One region of the Caulobacter sp. GW822-FHT01G02 genome, then DNA from elsewhere that is predicted to be linked to it. Evidence: predicted binding sites of a transcription regulator. Region 1 holds the regulator's gene; the other holds the start of a gene.
The links. The regulator LexA, encoded in region 1, represses DNA repair genes until DNA is damaged. The targets are predictions, from matches to a motif close to ATGTTCNCNANNTGTTCT.

Region 1 (7,527 bases):
TGGACCACCTCGACGTGACGCGGGGCGCGGGTGTGCTGGAAGATGACCTCTTCGTCCGATTCCAGGCCCAGCCAGTTCAGGCCCTCGAAGATCGCCGCGACGGCGGCCTCGGTCGAGCGCTCGCGATCAGTGTCCTCGACGCGAACAAGGAACTTCCCTCCCGTATGGCGTGCATATAACCAGTTGAACAGCGCCGTGCGAGCGCCGCCGATATGCAGGAAGCCGGTGGGCGAGGGGGCGAAGCGCGTGACGACGCCCGTCGAAACGGGGCCGGTGGAGGTGGGGTTCGACATGGGCTTCAAAACTGTGGGGCTGGACGCCGAAATGGCGTTGACGAGCACGAACCGCAAGGCGGCTTGGGCGGCGCGTCTTAGCACGCCGCTTCGTGCCGGACCTAGCGGTTTTCCGCGTCGCGGCGAACTTGGATCATCCGTCAAAAGCACAAGGGTTTCCGGATGTTAGGCGTTGAAGCGGCCGAGACGGCGCCGTCGGCGTCCGCGCCCCGCCTGTCATGGTCCGCCGTGAAAGCCGCGCTGCTGACGGAAGGGCGAGTCAATCTGGATCGGGCGTTTCTTTGGACGCCGGTGGCGTTCGGTCTCGGCGCGGCGGCCTACCTGGAGGTTGGCGTTGAACCCTCGCTCTGGATGCTGGCCTTGGCGACCGGATCACTGGCGGCGATCTGGTGGGTCTGTCGGCGCTGGAACGCCCCGCGTGGCCTTGTCGTGCTGGCCAGCCTGGCCGCGTTCGGGGCGGCGGGCGGTCTCGCCGCCAAGATCCGCAACGATCGCGTAGCCGCGCCGCTGATGGCGGGCGAGCGGGTCGTGCGACGAGTAGACGGCTTCGTGGTCGACGTGGTCAGTCCTGGCGCGGGCGGACCGCGCCTGCTGATCGCGCCGGTGGCGGTGTCAGGCCTGCCGCCCGAACGGACACCGCGCCGGATCCGGGTGACGATCGGTGAGAACCAGACGCCAGCGCCGGGCCAGGCCGTGCATCTGCGGGCCATGCTGGGACCGCCGCCGCCGCCGGCCGCGCCGGGGTCCTACGATTTCGGTCGCGACGCCTGGTTCGACTCGATCGGCGGCGTCGGCTTCGTGATCGGCGAACTGGGGACGACGCGGCTGGATCCGCCGCCCTTGAGGTTGCGCCTGACCATGGCGGTCAACGCCTTCCGCTGGAGCCTGGCCCAGCGGATCCTGGCGCGGATGGGCCCCAGCAGCGGCGGCATCGGCGCGGCCATGGTCACCGGCCACGAGGCCTGGATCACCGAGGATCAGACCGAGGCCATGCGCGCCTCGGGCCTGGCGCATATCCTCTCGATCTCGGGCCTGCACATGGCCATCGTCGGCGGCTTCGTGTTCGGCGCCGTGCGGCTGGGCGTCGCCGCCTGGCCGTGGCTGGCCCTGCGGGCGCCGGGCAAGAAGATCGCCGCCATCGCCGGCCTCGCCGCCGTGCTGGGCTACCTGGTCATCTCCGGCGCGCCGCCGCCAGCTGAGCGCTCGGCGATCACGGCGAGCGTCGCCTTCCTGGCCATTCTGTTTGACCGCCGCGCCATCACTCTGCACGGCCTGGCGGTCGCGGCGCTGCTGATCCTCGCCATGAAACCCGAAACAGCCGGCGAACCCGGCTTTCAGATGTCGTTCGCCGCCACCGCCGCCCTGGTGGCCCTGGCCGAAAGCTGGCCTCGGCCGGTGAAGGAGATCTCGACGCCGTGGTGGATCCGCTGGCCGCAGGCGGGACTGACCTGGCTGGCGGCCTCGGTCGCCGCGAGCCTGGTGGCGGGCCTGGCTACCGCGCCCTTCGCCATGCAGCACTTCAATCGCGTCGCCGTCTGGGGCCTGCCGGCCAATCTGGCGGTCGCGCCGCTGTCGTCGTTCGTGATCATGCCGTTCCTGGCGGTCGGGACGCTGCTGGAGCCGTTCGGCCTGGGCGCGCCGTTCCTGGTCCTGGCCGGTTGGGGGATCGACGGCATGGTCGGGATCGCCAGCGGCTTCGCCGACGCTCATGGCGCCCAGCGGATCGTGGCCAGCGCGCCGCCGCAGGTGCTGGTGGTCGCCTTCCTGGGCCTGATGACCCTGTGCCTCTGGCGGGGGCGGTTGCGCTGGATCGGCGCGCCCCTGGCCCTGGCGGTCGCCCTGTGGCCCAGGCCCGCCGCGCCGGACGCCTGGATCGCCGCCGACGGGGCGACCGCCGCCGTCCGCTCGGGCGACGCGGCCGTGCTGTTACGCACCGACGCCAAGCGGTTCGGCGCGGAACTGTGGGCGCGACGGCGTGGCCTGACCCCGGCGACCTGGAGCCTCTATGGCTGCGACAAACGGATCTGCGCGCCGGAGCCGGGCGCGCCCGTACGGCTGTCGCTGGCGTGGAGCCGCAAGACTCCCGACGCCGAGACGCTGGCGGGTCTCTGCGTGCGCAGCGAGGTCGTGGTGATCCGCGCCCCGGCCCCGGCGCGCATGCCGCCATTGTGCGCCGACACCGTGCTGCTGACCGCCGAGGATTTCGCGCGGGGCGGGGCCGCGGAGCTCTATCGCCGGCCCGATGGCTGGCGCATCGTCTGGGCTCAGCCCCTGCGCGGCGACCGGCCGTGGAGTCGTCCAGCGGGGAGCCGCCTGCTGACAGCCGATGTCACCAGCGCCCGTTAAGCCTTGTCGGAGCGCGGGACGCAATCCGCCGGAGGACCTGTCATGTCGAACCCTTTCGTCGCCCGCCGCGCCGCCTTCCGCGCCCTGCACGCCGACGGCTGCTTCGCCCTGCCCAATCCGTGGGATGTCGGCGGCGCCAGGCGTCTGGAAAAGCTCGGTTTCAAGGCCCTGGCCTCGACCAGCGCCGGCATGGCCTGGGCGATGGGCAAGGACGATGGCCAGATCACCCGCGATGAGGTCATCGATCACCTGCGCATGCTGTGCGCCGCCACCGACCTGCCGGTGAACGCCGACTTCGAGAACGGCTTCGCCGACACGCCCGAGGTCGTCGGCGAGAGCGTGACCCTGGCCATCGAGGCCGGCGTCGCGGGCCTGTCGATCGAAGACTGGTCGGGCTCGGCGCTCTACGACCTGCCGGTCGCCGTCGAACGTCTGAAGGCCGCCCGCGCGGCGATCGGCGCCTCGGGCCAGGACGTGATCCTGGTCGGCCGCACCGAGGGTTATCTGCGCGGAAACCGCGACCTCGCCCCGACCCTGGAGCGGCTCAAGGCCTACGCGGAGGCGGGGGCCGACTGTCTCTACGCGCCTGCGGTGACCGATCCGGAAGAGATCCAGGCGATCGTCCAGGCCGTGGCGCCCAAGCCGGTCAATGTGCTGTTCTGGGGGCCTGAGATGTCCGTCGAGAGCCTCGGCGCGCTGGGCGTGCGCCGGGTCAGCACGGGCGGGGCGCTGGCCGCGGCGGCCTGGGCCGGGTTCGACGCCGTCGCCAAGCGGCTGGCGGAGGAGGGGCGGCTGTAAGCGTCACCCGATACGAAAGGACCCCGATCCTCGGATGAAGATCGGGGTCGAATTTCAAGCGCTCGGAAGCGCCTAGTGATACCGGCGGATCAGCCCCACCAGCTTGCCCTGCACCTCGACCTGGTCGGGACCGAAGATGCGGGTCTCGTATTTGGGGTTGGCGGCCTCCAGGGCGATCGAGCCGCCCTTCTTGCGCAGGCGCTTGAGGGTGGCTTCCTCGCCGACCAGGGCGACGACGATCTCGCCCGAGGTGGCGGTGTCGCCTTTCTTGATGATCACGTAGTCGCCGTCGAGGATGCCGGCCTCGATCATCGAGTCGCCTTGCACCTCGAGAACATAGTGCTCGCCATTGCCCAACATGGATTCGGGCACCGGCAGACGTTCGCGCTCGTGCTGGATGGCGTCGATCGGCGTGCCGGCGGCGATCTTGCCCAGGATCGGCAGTTCGCGGCTGTCATTGGCCGGCGCGGCGGATACGGAGGCCGATGACGGCGCGCCGCCGCCTTCGAACACCTGCGGCCGGAAGGCGCCTCGCCCCTTGGGCGGGGCGGCCGTCGTGGCCTGCTGCGGCAGCTTCACCACTTCCAGCGCGCGGGCCCGGTGAGCGAGACGGCGAATGAAGCCACGTTCTTCCAGGGCCGTGATGAGCCGGTGGATGCCCGACTTGGACGCCAGGTCCAGGGCCTCCTTCATCTCGTCGAAGGACGGGGAGACGCCGGTCTCCTTGATCCGCTCGTGGATGAACATCAGCAGTTCGTGCTGCTTGCGGGTGAGCATGTCGACCTCGGCTGGAACGCGGAACAAACCGCAAACCTCGCGAATGTTCTCTAGGCGTTCCGCCTCAAAGTCAAGTCGAGCGTTGCCGCTGGCCAAAAGTCCAGGAAATTCAAAGGCTAGAGCATGAGGTCGCGGAAAAGGCGACCAGAATCAAAAGCTTAACGAAAGCTTTCAGAGGCGCTTGCGGGCGATGATGATGTCCTGGTCCTGCATCGGCTGACGGCGCCAGACGCCGAGGGCCTGGTTCAGGACGTCGAGGTTGAGCGCCTCGTACTGCGCCAGGATCGGCTCCAGGTCATAGCCGATCACCGCCTCCGGCAGGTCCGGCGTCGCGGTCCAGCAACCGTCCAGGGCGTGGACGAAGTCGAAGGCGATCTTGCCGGCGCCGGTATTGGCGCGGGCCTCGTCGTCGATCAGGTACCAGGAGACGATGCTGGTCCCGCCCGGCTTCAGCACCCGGGCGATCTCGCGGGCGAACTGGGCCTGGTCGGCGGCCAGCAGATGGGTGAACACCGAGCCCAGCCAGACATAGTCGAAGCTGGCGTCCGGATAGGGGAAGATGAAGGCGCTGGCCGGTTGCGAGCCGCCCGGATTGTACCGGTCGCTGTGCATGTCGGCATGGGTGAATTCGAAGCGCGGGTCGCCGACGGCGATATTGGCTTTGCACCAGTCGATGGCCTCGGCCATCACGTCGAAGCCGGCATAGCGGCCCGACTCATCCAGATAGTCGACCAGCGGGGCGGCGGCGCGGCCGATGCCGCAGCCGACATCGAGGATGGCGTGATGCGGCTGCAGGCCGGCGGCGACGAACAGTTCCTTGAACTGCTGGCCCACGCGGATGAAGTCGGCGTCGGCCGCGCCGACGAGGTGCCATAGCTCCTGAGGGGCGGCCACGGCGTCGGACGGCGGCGGTGTTGGCGTTGGCGAGAGGGCGCGCCGCAGCTTGGAGAGAAGGGCCCGCATCCGATTCCTTTCAACGAAAGAGCGGCGCGGACCCTAGCGAGCGACCAGGCTTCAGCCAACCCGGCCGTTGATCCACCCTAGGGAATGGTCTTCAGTTCCGGGTGCTTGGGCGTGACGGGCGCATAGAACGCCGCCAGCGTCGCCATGTCCTTCTCATAGTCGCCGCTGGGGATCATCGCCGGACCCAGGCCCACCACCTTGCGCTTGTAGTCCATGAAGCCGGGCACCATCGGCACGCCAGCCTTCAGGGCGATGTTGTAGAAGCCCGTTTTCCAGCCGCCCGCCTTGCCGCGTGTGCCCTCGGGCGCGATCGTCAGCATGAATTCGTCGCGGCGGGCGAACTCGTCGACCATGGCCTGGACCGTATCGCGTGACTGGGAGCGGTCGATCGGCACGCCGCCAAGGTCCTTCATCAGCGTCTCGAACGGCCAGCGGAACAGCGAGGCCTTGCCCATGAAGCTCAGCTTCAAGTTCAGGGCGTCAGCCGCGCCCAGGAAATAGACGAAGTCCCAGTTGCTGGTGTGCGGGGCGGCGATGATCACGAACTTGCGGGTCGTCGTCGGCGCCGAGCCTTCGATCGTCCAGCCCTCGCGCTTGAAAAAGGCGACGAGGGACCAATTCACCACGCGGGCGACCCAATGCATTCGCGCTTCCTCGCGTGGCGTCGCCGGCGTCGCGGCGCGGCGGCTTTCTTGTTGAGGCGACTGTGAGCGGACGAGGCCGAAAACGCCAGATGGCGCGTACCCGATCCTTTAGCCGCGCAGAGCGCGCGTGGCGGCCGTGACGTCGGCCTGACGCATCAGGCTTTCGCCGACCAGCATGGCCTTGGCGCCGGTGGCCTCCATCCGCACCACGTCTTCGTGGGTGAAGATGCCGCTCTCGGTGACCAGCAGGGCGTCGCTCGGCGCCTGCGCCGACAGCCGCTCGGTGACGGCCAGGTCGACGACGAAGCTTTTCAGGTCGCGGTTGTTGATCCCCACCAGGTCCGAGCCCAGGGCGCCGGCGCGGGCCATCTCGGCCTCGTCATGGACCTCCACCAGGGCGTCCATGCCCAGACGCCTGGCCTCGGCCATCAGCTCGGCGGCCAGCACGTCGTCGATCATCGCCAGGATGACCAGGATGGCGTCGGCGCCGAGGGCGCGGCTCTCGGACACCTGCCAGGGGTCCACCAGGAAATCCTTGCGGATGCAGGGCAGGGCGGTCGCCGCGCGAGCATCGATCAGATAGGCGTCGGCGCCCTGGAAGCTGGGTCCGTCGGTCAGCACCGACAGGCAGGCCGCGCCGCCGGCCTCATAGTTGCGGGCCAGGGCCGGCGGATCGAAGTCCGCGCGGATCAGGCCCTTGGAGGGCGAGGCCTTCTTGATCTCGGCGATCAGCGACAGCTTGCCGGGCGCGTGGCCCTGAGCGAGCGCCCGCTTGAAGCCGCGTGGCGACGAGGCGTTCCGGGCGGCGGAGTCCAGGGCGGCCTGGGTGCGACGGCGCTTGCGGTCGGTGACCTCGTCGCGCTTGTAGGCGGCGATCTTGGCGAGGATGTCGGTCATGCGGCGGCTTCCGTGTTCGTTGCGGCCACCAGGCCGGCGAGGGCCGCCTTGGCGCGGCCTTCGTCGATGACGTTGGCGGCCAGTGCGATGCCCTCGACCAGGGTCTCGACCTTGTCGGCGACCAGGAAGGCGGCGGCGGCGTTCAGCAGCACGATATCGCGATAGGGCCCCTTCTCGCCGTCGAGCAGGCGGGTGAGGGCGGCGGCGTTGAACGCGGGATCACCGCCGGTGATGTCCGACAGCGAGGCGCGCGGCAGGCCGACGGCCTCGGGCGTGATCTTGAAGAGATGGATACGGCCGTCGCGCCATTCGGCGACCTCGGTCTCGCCCGTGGTGGTCAACTCGTCCATGCCCGCGCCATGCACCGACCAGGCGCGCTCGGCGCCCAGGGCGCCCAGGGCCTTGGCGATCGGCTCGACGAAGCGCGGCGCCGAGACGCCGACCACCTGCCGCTTGGCGCCGGCCGGATTGGTCAGCGGGCCCAGCAGGTTGAAGATCGTGCGGAAGCCCAGCTGCTGGCGGATCGGCGAGACATGCTTCATCGCCCCGTGATGGGCCTGGGCGAACAGGAAGCAGATGCCGGCCTCGTCCAGGGCCCGCCGCTGCTGCTCGCGCGTGGCGTCGATATTGACGCCCAGGGCGGTCAGGACGTCGGCCGTGCCGGACTTGGAGGTGATGGCGCGGTTGCCGTGCTTGGCGACCTTGAGGCCGCCGCCCGCGGCCACGAAGCCGACGGCGGTGGAGATGTTCAGGGTGTGCAGGCCGTCGCCGCCGGTGCCGCAGACATCGATGACGTCGTAGGGATGCTC
Region 2 (7,527 bases), on a different contig from region 1:
TCTGCCCGTGCGCCTGTCCATGGCCTCGGCGACAACCTTCGACACCGGCAAGCTCACCGTCGTGCGCTCCCTGCCCCTGACCAAGGGTCTCTTCTGGTCGCTGCTGGGCGCCTATTTCCTGGCGGTGGTGATGTGCGTGATCGTCTTCCTGCTGCTGATGGTTATCCTTTCGGCCGCCACCGCGCTGCTGACCGGCGATATCGGCGCCGGCGGTCAGGTGCTGCACGCCGACAGCACCTCGCTGAAGGCCTATTTGACGCCGCTGGGCATGGTGCAGACCGTGATCTCGACGGCGATGTCGCTGTTGATCAGCCTGATCGTCTTCTCGCCGCCGCCGACCATCTACAGGATCCTGCGTGAGCAGGGCGCCGATCGCGACAGCACTGGCGGCTGGTAGGCGGGCGCTCTACGCCTTCAGCCACTTGCGGATCCGGTCCCGCGCATTGGCGTAGGGCGAGGACGTGTTGAACTGGATCATCCGGCCCTTGGTCCATTTGTCGTACCAGGGCCGGCCGTAAAGTTCGGTGTCGGAGCGCGCCGAGATGGTTTCGGCCAAGCGAGCCTTAGCCAGGGTCAGGCGCTCCAGTCGCTGGGGCCAGTCCAGCGCGCGGTAGTCGGTGTAGAACTTGCCGGCCAGCAGGCCTAGCTGGTTCCATTTGAAGCCCGTCTCGGGGAAATCGACGGGCTGGCCCCGATCGTCGCGATCCAGCCATTTCAGAACCAGCTCGTTCCAGCCGATCAGATAGGCCACCAGATCCGCCGGGCTCATCAGCGTCCCGGCGGCGTGGCCCTGGAGCAAGGTCTCGTCGATCCGCTCCAGAGGCGTGCGGGCCAGGTCGACCATCAGCTTGTCGAACGTCTGGTCGATCGCGGCCAGCAGTTCGGCCTTGGAGGCGGGAACGGCCACGGCCGCCTTAAGCCCGCTTGGCCTTCTTCAGTTCGGCCACCCGCGCCTTGCGGCGGTCCTCGTGGCGGTCCAGCAGTTCCTTGAGGTAGCGGCCGGTCCAGCTGGCCTCGACCTTGGCCACGTCCTGCGGCGAGCCGGTGGCGACGATCTCGCCGCCGCCGTCGCCGCCCTCGGGCCCGAAGTCGATCAGCCAGTCGGCGGTCTTCACCACGTCCAGATTATGCTCGATGACGACCACGGTGTTGCCCTGGTCGGCCAGTTCGTGCAGCACCTCGAGCAGCTTCTTGGTGTCCTCGAAGTGCAGGCCGGTGGTCGGCTCGTCGAGGATGTAGAGCGTCCGGCCGGTGGCCCGGCGCGACAGCTCCTTGGACAGCTTCACGCGCTGGGCTTCGCCGCCCGACAGGGTCGTGGCCTGCTGGCCGACCTTGATGTAGCTGAGGCCGACGCGCTTGAGCGTCTCCATCTTGTCGCGGATCGGCGGCACGGCCTTGAAGAAGTCGGCGGCCTCCTCGACGGTCATGTCCAGCACGTCGGCGATGGTCTTGCCCTTGAACAGCACGTCCAGGGTCTCGCGGTTGTAGCGCTTGCCCTTGCAGATATCGCAGGTGACGTAGACGTCCGGCAGGAAGTGCATCTCGATCTTGATGACACCGTCGCCCTGGCAGGCCTCGCAGCGGCCGCCCTTGACGTTGAAGCTGAAGCGACCCGGGCCATAGCCCCGCGCCTTGCTCTCCGGCAGGCCGGCGAACCAGTCGCGGATCGGACCGAAGGCGCCGGTATAGGTCGCAGGGTTCGAGCGCGGGGTGCGGCCGATCGGGCTCTGGTCGATGTCGATGACCTTGTCGAACTGCTCCAGCCCCTCGATCCGCTCGTGCGGAGCGGGGGCGTCGCTGGCGTTGTTCAGCCGGCGCGCGGCGGCCTTGTAGAGCGTCTCGATCGTGAAGGTCGACTTGCCGCCGCCCGACACGCCCGTGACGCAGGTGAAGGTCCCCACGGGGATCTCGGCCGTGACGTTCTTCAGGTTGTTGCCGGTGGCGCCGATGACCTTCAGCACCTTCTTCTTGTTGATCGGCCGGCGCTGTTCGGGGACCTCGATCTCGCGCGCGCCGGTCAGGTACTGGCCGGTGATGCTCTTGGGGTTGGCCATGATGTCGGCCGGCTTGCCCTCGGCGATGATCTCGCCGCCGTGGACGCCGGCGGCCGGACCCATGTCGATCACGTAGTCGGCGGTGAGGATGGCCTCCTCGTCGTGCTCGACAACTAGCACGGAGTTGCCCAGATCGCGCAGGCCTTGCAGCGAGGTCAGCAGGCGGGTGTTGTCGCGCTGGTGCAGGCCGATCGACGGCTCGTCCAGCACGTACAGCACGCCGGTCAGGCCCGAGCCGATCTGGCTGGCCAGGCGGATGCGCTGGCTCTCGCCGCCCGACAGGGTGCCCGAGCCGCGGGACAGGTTGAGGTAGTCGAGACCGACATCGACCAGGAACCGCAGGCGATCGTTGATCTCCTTCAGGATCCGCCGGGCGATCTCCATCTGCTTGTCGGTCAGCTTGCCTTCCAGGCTCGCGAACCAGTCGCGCGCCGGACGGATGGCCAGCATCGAGACCTCGGCGATGTCCATGGCGTCGATCTTGACGGCCAGGGCTTCGGGTTTCAGGCGCTTGCCGTGGCAGGTCTCGCAGGGGGTGTCGGACTGATAGCGGCCCAGCTCCTCGCGCACCCAGCTGCTGTCCGTCTCACGCCAGCGGCGTTCCAGGTTCGGCAGCACGCCTTCGAAGGGCTTCTCGACCTCATACTTGCGGGCGTTGTCGTCGTAGATGAACTTGATCTTGGTCCCCTTGGACCCGTTCAGCACCACGTCACGCGCGTCAGGCGACAGCTTGTACCAGGCGTCATCCATCGAGAAGCCGTAGTGGCGCGCCAGGGCCTGCAGGGTCTGGGTGTAGAGCGGGGAAGGGCCCTTGGCCCACGGGGCGACCGCGCCCTTGTGCAGGCTCTTGTCCTTGTCGGGGATCACCAGGTCGGCGTCGAAGGCCAGCTTGGCGCCCAGGCCGTCGCAGACCGGGCAGGCGCCGGCCGGATTGTTGAACGAGAACAGGCGCGGCTCGATCTCGGCGATCGTGAAGCCGCTGACCGGACAGGCGAAGCGTTCCGAGAACAGGATGCGCCGCGGCTCCTTCTCGCCTTCCTCGATATTGGCGAACTCGGCGACGGCCAGGCCATCGGCCAACCGTAGGGCCTGCTCGATGGAGTCCGCCAGGCGCTGCTCCATGTCGGGCTTGGTCACCACGCGGTCCACGACCACGTCGATGTCGTGCTTGAACTTCTTGTCGAGGACCGGGGCGTCCTCGATCGGATAGTATTCGCCGTCGATCTTCAGCCGCTGGAAGCCGGCCTTCTGCCACTCGGCGATCTCCTTCCGGTACTCGCCCTTGCGGTCGCGAACGACCGGGGCCAGCAGGTAGAGACGCGTGCCTTCGGGCAGGGCGGTGATCTTGTCGACCATCTGGCTGATGGTCTGGCTCTCGATCGGCAGGCCGGTGGCGGGCGAGTACGGCACCCCGACCCGCGCCCACAGCAGGCGCATGTAGTCGTGGATCTCGGTCACCGTGCCGACGGTCGAGCGCGGGTTGCGGCTGGTGGTCTTCTGCTCGATCGAGATCGCGGGCGACAGGCCCTCGATCAGATCGACATCGGGCTTGCTCATCAGCTCAAGGAACTGACGGGCGTAGGCCGACAGGCTTTCCACATAGCGACGTTGGCCCTCGGCATAGATCGTGTCGAAGGCCAGGGACGACTTGCCCGAGCCCGACAGGCCGGTCAGCACGACCAGCTCGCCACGCGGGATATCGACGCTGACGTTCTTCAGATTGTGCTCACGGGCGCCGCGAACGCGGATGAAGTTCAGTTGCTCAGCCATGTTTTCCGGAACGTTGGGCCGCGACATTGGTCGCGGCGCAGCGGCTATATGTAGGGCTCGACGCGCGAATTAACACAAGAACAACATGCGAACAAATGTCGCGCACGCGCCGTGGCGCTGCTGCTGACAGCGGATGTCAGCAGGGCGACTCTTCGATGGGCGCTGATTGAACACGCCACCGCCTCGAAAACGGCGCCAGCGGCGCGCGTGCTGCCACTCAGCTTAACCAGAGGTGGCGGCCAGGGGGCGGAAATGTTGCGGGGAGGGCGACGCTGGATCGCCGTGTCGGGCGGCGTCCTGATCAATAGCCTGATCCTGGCCGCCCTGGTGCTGGTCGAGGACACGGCGCCGGTCGTTGAGGAGCCGACGGTGATCGTCGTGGACCTGGAGCGGTTCGATCGGCAGAGGCCGCGATCCCTACCGCTGAGCGGGCGGGCGGCCTCCCGGAGCGCTGCTCCCGCAAAAGAGACGCCGTCGGCCGCGCCGGACGGGGCGACGGGGCAACTCACCGGACCGCGCGCCACGGGCTCCCCCGCGATCGAGCCCGCCTGGACGGTCGATCCGAAGGCCGTCGAGCAATGGCGGCTGACCGAGGGCAATCCGGACTATGGCTGGGGCCGCTACCACCGGGCGTGCAGGGGGCTCAGCAACGAGCACATGACCCCGGAGGAGAAGGAGCGCTGCTATGGCGGTGTTCCCAAGCCGCCCGGCACGTTCATCGGCCCGACCGACGGGCGCGAGGTCTGGCAAAGGGAACCGAAGTTCGAGAACAAGCAGACACTCCGCCAGGAACGCTGCCGCACCTATCGCACCATCCGCACTCAGCCCGGCGCGGATCCCCCGCCTATGCCGTCGATGCGCGAGGGCGGCTGCTTCTGAGCGGCGCCGTTGGGATTCCCTCAACCCTGTTTGGAAGCGGGTTCTTCAGTCCACGCATGATTAAAAGCGCAGGTTCGGGCCGAAGCTCGACCCTACGAAGGAATGAGCCATGGCCAAGAAAGAGGCCGGGAACGCCAAGCTGGACGCCAAGCAGGAGGCGTTCGACGCGCTGAAGGCGCCCAAGCCGCGCTCGATCGTCATCGACATGATGGTCTTCTGCGCCGGGATCGGCTCGCTGGTCTGGGTCCTGCGCGAGATGGCGCCAACCTAGAACCTGGCCTCAGGCGCGGTCTATCCGCGCCGCGTAGCAACCCCACTTGGCGTAGTGGGCGTGCAGATAGGCGATCCGCGGATCCTCGAACATCCTTTCGATCAGGCCTTGCGCCTGGGCGCCCTCGACGATGTCGGCGGCGATCATCATGCCGTCGGCGTCGAAGGCCCGCAGCGACAGCAGGCGGCGGCGCAGGGCGGGGGGCATTTCGTCGATCGCGGCGACGGGTTCGACGCCCTCGCGCACGAAGATGGCGTGACTGGCGCGGAACGGCGTCGAGGCGCTCTGGTGCTCGTAATTGACCAGGATCAGGGTTTCGCCCGGCTCCGCGTCATCCAGGCTGACCCGGCAGGGAAAGCCCAGCGGCGCATCGGCGACGACGCGACGGGCGCCGCGCGAGGCCAAGGCTTCGTCGTCCATCGCGAACAGCGGGGCGAACGGTTCGGCGGACAGGCTGGTGACGGTGTAGGCCATGGAAAACTCCTCGGGGTTGTCCGCGTTGTCGCGCCAGCCGTCGAAGAACGACACCCGATCCTTGCGACGGCGGTCCAGCTTGCCGAACTTCGTTCGCGAGCGTAAAAGCCGCCCCTTCCCATCCGATGGAGGCTCCCATGATCAGCAAGACGGAAGACCGCTTCGTCCTTCCCGTTTCCCTGACCGTGGGTTCGCATGTCCTTCGTCACTCTGGACGCCGTTTCCGCCGCCACGCCTGACGGCAGGCTTCTTTTCGAAAATCTGAACCTGGCGATCGGGACCGAGCGGATCGGTCTCGTCGGGCGCAACGGCGTCGGCAAGAGCACCTTGCTGGCTTTGATCGCCGGCGCACGCGCGCCGCTGACCGGGACGGTCACGCGGGCGGGGACTGTCGCGACCCTCGATCAAGCGCCAGACGTCTCGCCGGGGGCGCGACTGGCCGACCTGTTGGGTGTCGGCGAGGCCTGGGATCGCCTGTCGCGCATCGAACGCGGGGAGGGCGACGAGGTCGACCTGGCCGAAGCGGACTGGGATCTGCCGGCGCGGCTGGATCAGGCGCTGGCCGATGTCGGCCTGGCGGGCTTCGACCCCGAGCGACCGGCGGCGGCGCTGTCGGGTGGGCAGGCGACGCGCGCCGGCCTCGCGCGACTGCTGATCGCCCGGCCCGACGTTCTCTTGCTTGATGAGCCGACCAACAATCTCGACACCGAGGCGCGGGGGACCGTCGGCAAGGTGCTGGCCCGCTGGCGTGGCGGGGCGGTGGTGGTCAGCCACGACCGGGGCCTGCTGCGCGGCATGGACCGGATCGTCGAGCTGTCGTCGCTGGGCGCGCGGTCCTACGGCGGCGGCTGGGACCTCTATGCCGAACGCAAGGCCGAGGCGGCGCAGGCCGCCCAGCGCGACCTCGACCACGCCGAGAAGGAGGTCCGCCGCGTCGCCCGCGAGGCCCAAGTGGCCCGCGAGCGCAAGGAGCGCCGGGACGCCGCCAGCCGCAAGTTCGCGGACCGGGGCGGGACGCCGAAGATCGTGCTGGGCATGATGGCCGAGCGGGCCGAGAACAGCGGCGCGCGCGAGGGTAAGCTCGCCGACAGGCTGACGGCCGAGGCGGCCCAGGCCAAGGTCTCGGCCGAGGCCCGCGTCGAGCGCGCCCGGACCCTGGGCTTCGACCTGCCGTCGTCAGGCCTGTCGGAAGGGCGCGGCGTGCTGGCTTTCGAGGCGGTGACCTTCGGCTGGCCGGACGGAACGCCGGTGATCGAAGACCTGTCGTTTCGCATCGCCGGGCCCGAGCGGGTGGCGATCTCCGGACCGAACGGGACGGGCAAGACGACCCTGATCCGGCTGGCCACCGGCGCGTTGGCGCCGGCGGCGGGGGCGGTGAAGCTGTCCGTACCGTTCGCTCTGCTTGATCAGCGGGCGGCGCTGCTGGCCGACGGCGAGACCATCCTGGAGAACTTCCGCCGCCTGAACCCGGCCGCGAGCCAGAACGACGCCCATGCGGCGCTGGCGCGGTTCCTGTTCCGCAACACCGCGGCGCATCAGGTCGCGGGGACCCTGAGCGGCGGCGAGCGCCTGCGGGCGGCTCTGGCCTGCGTGCTCTGCGCCGCCGTCCCGCCGCAACTGCTGATCCTGGACGAGCCGACCAATCACCTGGACCTGGCCTCGATCGAAGCCGTCGAGGCGGCGCTGTCGGGCTATGACGGGGCGCTGCTGGTGGTCAGCCACGACGCCGATTTCCTGGATGCGATCGGCGTCGAGAGAACGATAAGCTTGGGCGGCGAGCCATGACGACCGATCTCGAAGCCTTCATCCTGGGCCGTCTGCCGCTGGAGCCCGCGCCAGGCGTCCCGGAGATCCGCCTGCATCGCGCGGGGCCGCGCAGCGGCCTGACGCGGCTGGCCGAGGCCGATCCGGACTTCGGCTCGCCCTACTGGGCGCGGCCGTGGGGCGGCGGCCTGGCTTTGGCGCGACACGTCCTCGATCATCCGGAGATCGTCGCCGGTAAGCGCGTGCTGGACCTCGGCGCGGGCTCGGGCCTGGTGGCCATCGCCGCCGCCCTGGCGGGCGCGGGTACGGTGAGGG

Region 2: uvrA (excinuclease ABC subunit UvrA) is a predicted target of LexA. The motif match lies at 3,902-3,919, and genes of this name have one in related genera.

The regions. Positions count from the first base shown of each region.
Region 1 is NZ_JBXAON010000002.1:476,851-484,377, forward strand. It holds gene gltX (glutamate--tRNA ligase) at 1-293, opposite strand, end outside; gene AC1RNC_RS07725 (ComEC/Rec2 family competence protein) at 456-2,639, shown strand; gene AC1RNC_RS07730 (isocitrate lyase/PEP mutase family protein) at 2,682-3,437, shown strand; gene lexA (transcriptional repressor LexA) at 3,510-4,214, opposite strand; gene AC1RNC_RS07740 (class I SAM-dependent methyltransferase) at 4,386-5,177, opposite strand; gene AC1RNC_RS07745 (lysophospholipid acyltransferase family protein) at 5,255-5,821, opposite strand; gene trpC (indole-3-glycerol phosphate synthase TrpC) at 5,930-6,718, opposite strand; gene trpD (anthranilate phosphoribosyltransferase) at 6,715-7,527, opposite strand, start outside.
Region 2 is NZ_JBXAON010000006.1:35,426-42,952, forward strand. It holds gene AC1RNC_RS17745 (hypothetical protein) at 1-397, shown strand, start outside; gene AC1RNC_RS17750 (ClbS/DfsB family four-helix bundle protein) at 407-907, opposite strand; gene uvrA (excinuclease ABC subunit UvrA) at 915-3,824, opposite strand; gene AC1RNC_RS17760 (hypothetical protein) at 4,077-4,703, shown strand; gene AC1RNC_RS17765 (hypothetical protein) at 4,813-4,974, shown strand; gene AC1RNC_RS17770 (DUF1203 domain-containing protein) at 4,984-5,448, opposite strand; gene AC1RNC_RS17775 (hypothetical protein) at 5,574-5,687, shown strand; gene AC1RNC_RS17780 (ABC-F family ATP-binding cassette domain-containing protein) at 5,644-7,233, shown strand; gene AC1RNC_RS17785 (class I SAM-dependent methyltransferase) at 7,230-7,527, shown strand, end outside.